2 regions of the Bradyrhizobium sp. JR4.1 genome follow, and region 2 is predicted to be linked to the other one. Evidence: predicted binding sites of a transcription regulator. Region 2 holds the regulator's gene; the other holds the start of a gene.
What was found. Region 2 encodes PhoB, which activates phosphate uptake and scavenging genes when phosphate is short. Its sites were predicted from a motif close to TGTCATNNANCTGTCAT; they were not measured.
Positions count from the first base shown of each region.

Region 1: ABIB90_RS26960 (DUF47 domain-containing protein) is a predicted target of PhoB. The motif match lies at 1,106-1,122, and genes of this name have one in related genera.

Region 1 is NZ_JBEPRY010000016.1:50,010-52,404, forward strand. It holds gene ABIB90_RS26950 (branched-chain amino acid ABC transporter permease) at 1-38, shown strand, start outside; gene ABIB90_RS26955 (branched-chain amino acid ABC transporter permease) at 40-1,008, shown strand; gene ABIB90_RS26960 (DUF47 domain-containing protein) at 1,167-1,811, shown strand; gene ABIB90_RS26965 (inorganic phosphate transporter) at 1,827-2,395, shown strand, end outside.
Region 2 is NZ_JBEPRY010000001.1:555,688-558,082, reverse strand. It holds gene pstB (phosphate ABC transporter ATP-binding protein PstB) at 1-105, shown strand, start outside; gene phoU (phosphate signaling complex protein PhoU) at 117-833, shown strand; gene phoB (phosphate regulon transcriptional regulator PhoB) at 857-1,564, shown strand; gene ABIB90_RS02805 (GcrA family cell cycle regulator) at 1,784-2,296, opposite strand.

The DNA.
Region 1 (2,395 bases), on a different contig from region 2:
TGGTGAAGCCAACGGGATTGACGGGAAGGGCGGCCTGATATGACAGCCTTGACGGACGACACGCTGCCGGTAACCCCGCGCGCGATCCGCGACGAGATGATCGTGTTCGTGGTGATGGCGCTGCTGCTGGCTTCGGTGCCATTCACGGGCGTCTACCCGTTCTTCGTGATGCAGGCGCTGTGCTTCGCGCTGCTCGCCTGCGCCTTCAACCTGCTGATCGGCTACGGCGGTTTGCTGTCCTTCGGCCATGCGATGTTCTTAGGCACCGCCGGCTATTGCAGCGCGCATGCGCTGAAGGTCTGGGCGCTGCCGCCGGAGCTCGGCATCCTCGTCGGCGTCGCCGGTGCCTTCGTGCTCTCGCTCATCACGGGCTATATCTCGATCCGGCGCCAGGGCATCTATTTCTCGATGATCACGCTGGCGCTGTCGCAGCTTCTGTACTTCATCTACCTCCAGGCGCCGTTTACCCATGGCGAAGACGGCATCCAGGGCATCCCGCAAGGACGCATGTTCGGCGTGTTCGATCTGACCAAGCCGACCGTGCTCTACTATGTGGTTCTGGTCGGCTTCCTCGCCGGCTTCCTGCTGATCTTCCGCATCATCAACTCGCCCTTCGGCGAAGTCCTCAAGGCGATCCGCGAGAACGAGCCGCGCGCGATCTCGCTGGGTTACCGCACCGATCAGTACAAGTTCCTGGCTTTCGTCCTGTCGGGTACGCTGGCCGGCTTTGCCGGTGCGCTGAAAGTCTTCGTGGCGCAGAATGCCTCGCTCACCGACGTGCACTGGTCAATGTCGGGCGAAGTCGTGCTGATGACGCTGGTCGGTGGTCTAGGAACCGTGTTCGGTCCCGTGGTCGGTGCCTTCGTGATCATCGCCATGCAGCAATATCTGGCGGGGTTCGGGCAGTGGGTGACCGTGATCCAGGGCTCGATCTTCGTGATCTGCGTGCTCACCTTCCGCCGTGGCGTCATCGGCGAAATCGCGCATTACTTCCGGCGGTCGCTGTAAGTCATTGATCTAATGGAAGATGTGTTGACTCGCGAAAGCGGTGGATGATCCGGCTCCACGGGCGTGAGGTGGCACGCGCGTGGATCGAAAATGGTCTATGACAGTTTCATGACGGCCCCCTTTGGCCAGGCCATTATCCAACCGGTAGTTTCTCTCCCATGATGCGATTGTTTCGCTCTTTCCTGCCCAAGGAAGAACGGTTCTTCGACCTGTTCGACCGCCACGCCCAGACCGTGATCCAGGGCTCGATCGCGCTCCAGAGCATGCTCAACGGGGGCGAGGAGACGCCGGTCTATTGCCAGCGCGTCAACCAGTTCGAGAACGATGCGGACAATATCACCCGTGAGGTGCTGACGGCGGTGCGTCGCACCTTCATCACCCCGTTCGACCGCGGCGACATCAAGAACCTGATCACCTCGATGGACGACGCCATCGACCAGATGCAGCAGACCGCCAAGGCCGTGATGCTGTTCGAGGTCCGCAGCTTCGAGCCCCCGATGCGGGAGATCGGCGGGCTCCTGATCGAATGCGCCAATCTGGTCGGCCGTGCGCTGCCGCTGATGCAGAAGATCGGTCAGAACGTGGCCATGCTGACTGCGATCACGGAAGAGCTTGGCAAACTGGAAGGCCGCGTCGACGATCTCCATGATATCGGGCTGAAGGAACTGTTCCTCAAGCATCGCGACGGCAACGCGATGGATTTCATCGTGGGCGCAGAGATTTACGACCATCTCGAGAAAGTCGCCGATCGCTTCGACGACGTCGCGAACGAGATCAACAGCATCGTCATCGAGCAAGTTTAGGGCAGGGGCCACGCCGTGGATGTTGCGTTGGGTCTTCCCGTCCTGATCGGATTGATCGCCGTCGCGCTGCTGTTCGACTTCCTGAACGGCCTGCACGACGCCGCCAATTCGATTGCGACCATCGTCTCGACTCGCGTGCTGCGGCCGCAATACGCGGTGTTCTGGGCCGCGTTCTTCAATTTCGTCGCCTTCATGGTGTTCGGGCTCCACGTCGCCCAGACCATCGGCACCGGCATCATCGATCCCGCGATCGTGGATGCTCAGGTGATCTTCGCCGCGCTCGTCGGCGCCATCGTCTGGAACCTCGTGACATGGGCGCTCGGCATCCCATCGTCCTCGTCTCATGCATTGATCGGCGGCTTGTTTGGTGCCGGTGTGGCCAAAGCCGGCCTTTCGGCGGCGGTCTGGAGCGGATTGTCCAAGACGGTGATCGCTATCGTGCTGTCTCCGCTCGTCGGCTTCCTGCTCGCGATGGTGCTGGTCGCGATCGTCTCCTGGGCCTCGGTGCGCTCCACGCCCTTTGCCGTGGATCGCGCCTTCCGCATCCTGCAATTCGCCTCCGCCTCGCTCTATTCGCTCGGCCA
Region 2 (2,395 bases):
TTCATGTATCTCGGCGAGCTGATCGAGTTCGACGACACCAGCAAGATCTTCACGTCGCCGACCGACCGGCGCACGCAGGATTACATCACCGGCCGGTTCGGCTGAGGAGACGCGACATGGCTTCCGAACATACCGCAAAGGCTTTCGACACCGACCTCCAGGAACTCACCCGCCTGGTCGCCGAGATGGGCGGCATCGCCGAGCGCATGATCGTCGAGTCCGTCGACGCGCTGATCCGCCGCGACGTCCCGCTCGGCCAGCGCGTCGTTGCCATCGACACCGAGCTCGACGCGCTGCAGAAGCGCATCGAGGAGCGTGCGGTGCTCACCATCGCCCGCCGCCAGCCGATGGCGGTCGATCTGCGCGAGATCGTCGGCGCCATGCGCGTCGCGACTGATCTCGAGCGCATCGGCGACCTCGCCAAGAACATGGGCAAGCGCGTCGCGGCGCTGGAAACGGACTTCCATCCGCTCAAGCTGTTCCGCGGCCTCGAGCACATGACCGACCTCGTGCAGCAGCAGGTCAAGTCGGTGCTGGACGCCTATGCCGCGCATGATTTGCCGGCGGCGATGGCGGTGTGGAAGGGCGACGAGGAAGTCGACGCCATCTGCACCTCGTTGTTCCGCGAGCTCCTCACCTACATGATGGAGGATCCGCGCAACATCTCGTTCTGTATTCACCTGATGTTCTGCGCCAAGAACATCGAGCGGATCGGCGACCACGCCACCAACATCGCCGAGACCGTGTTCTACATGATCGAGGGCCAGGCGATCACCGACAAGCGGCCGAAGGGCGACATGACGACCTTCGCCAACACGGTACCGAACACCTGAAGACTTAAGGGAGCGACGACCCGATGGGCGCACGCATTATGGTGGTTGAGGACGAGGAAGCCCTGACCGAGCTTCTCCGCTACAACCTCGAAGGCGACGGCTATGACGTCGAGACGGTGATGCGCGGCGACGACGCCGACACCCGCCTCAAGGAGCACATCCCCGATCTGATCGTGCTCGACTGGATGCTGCCGGGCCTGTCGGGCATCGAACTGTGCCGGCGGCTTCGCACCCGTCCCGAGACCAAGCAGCTCCCGATCATCATGCTCACCGCGCGCGGCGAGGAGAGCGAGCGGGTGCGGGGTCTTGCGACCGGCGCCGACGATTACATCGTCAAGCCGTTCTCGGTGCCGGAGCTGCTGGCGCGCGTGAAGGGCCTGCTGCGGCGCGCGAGCCCCGAGCGGCTCGCCACCGTGCTTGCTTTTGGCGACATCGAGCTCGACCGTGACAAGCGCCGCGTGGCGCGCTCAGGCCGGCCGATCGATCTCGGTCCGACCGAATATCGCCTGCTGGAGTTCTTCCTGGAGCACCCGGGCCGGGTGTTCTCGCGCGAGCAACTGCTCGACAGCGTCTGGGGCCGCGACATCTATATCGACGAGCGTACCGTCGACGTGCATATCGGCCGCCTGCGCAAGCTGCTCAATCTCGGCCGCGAGCAAGACCCGATCCGCACCGTCCGCGGCGCCGGCTACGCGCTGGATGATCGGTTTGCGAAGGCGGAGCAGGTGTAGGGTTGCAGGCTTGTTTGTTGGCGAGCTGTCCCTGCATTCTCCGATGTCGTCCCGGACAAGCGAGCGCTGATCCGGGACCCATAACCACAGGGAGTGGTTTGGCGAAGACTCCGAGTTACCCCTTTCGCACGACTACTTCGTGCTCGGAGTATGGGTCCTGGCTTTCGCCAGGACGACACTGAAATTATTGAACTGTCTTTGCGCGACGACTTGCCGTGATTACCGCGGACCCGGCTTCACCGGTGCGCGGCGCCGATCCGACGCCGGCTGGTACGCAACACGCGAGTGCTGGGCGCAATAGGGCAGGCCGGACAGCGCCCGTCCACCGCAGAAGAAGAAGTCCGGGCTCGAGGGATCGCCGACCGGCCAGTGGCAGGTCGCCTCGTTCAATTCGAGCAGCGACAGCCGCTGGCTCATCGGCACCACGTTGTCGTAGGTGACCGGATCCGGCTCAGCCTCGACCTCGAAGGCCTGCGCCAGCGCGGTGTTGCCGCGCGAGATCGGGCGGCTCACCCGCATCATGTGCTGCGCGGGGCGCGCCTTGCGCGGCCGGGGCGCTGCCGATGATGGGCTCTTGGCGCGGCCCGAGAGGCCGAGCCTGTGCACTTTGCCGATCACGGCATTGCGGGTCACATTGCCGAGCTCCGCCGCGATCTGGCTGGCCGAAAGTCCGGCCTCCCAGAGCTTTTTCAGCTGCTCGACGCGATCATCGGACCAGGTCAAAACCGTCATTGCACCCTTTCCCTCGCTGCGCGCCAGCCATCCTGGGGCCTCGCAGCGAATGCCTAAGCCTTCAAAAACCCGTGCCGCCAGAATCCCTTAAGGCTCGCC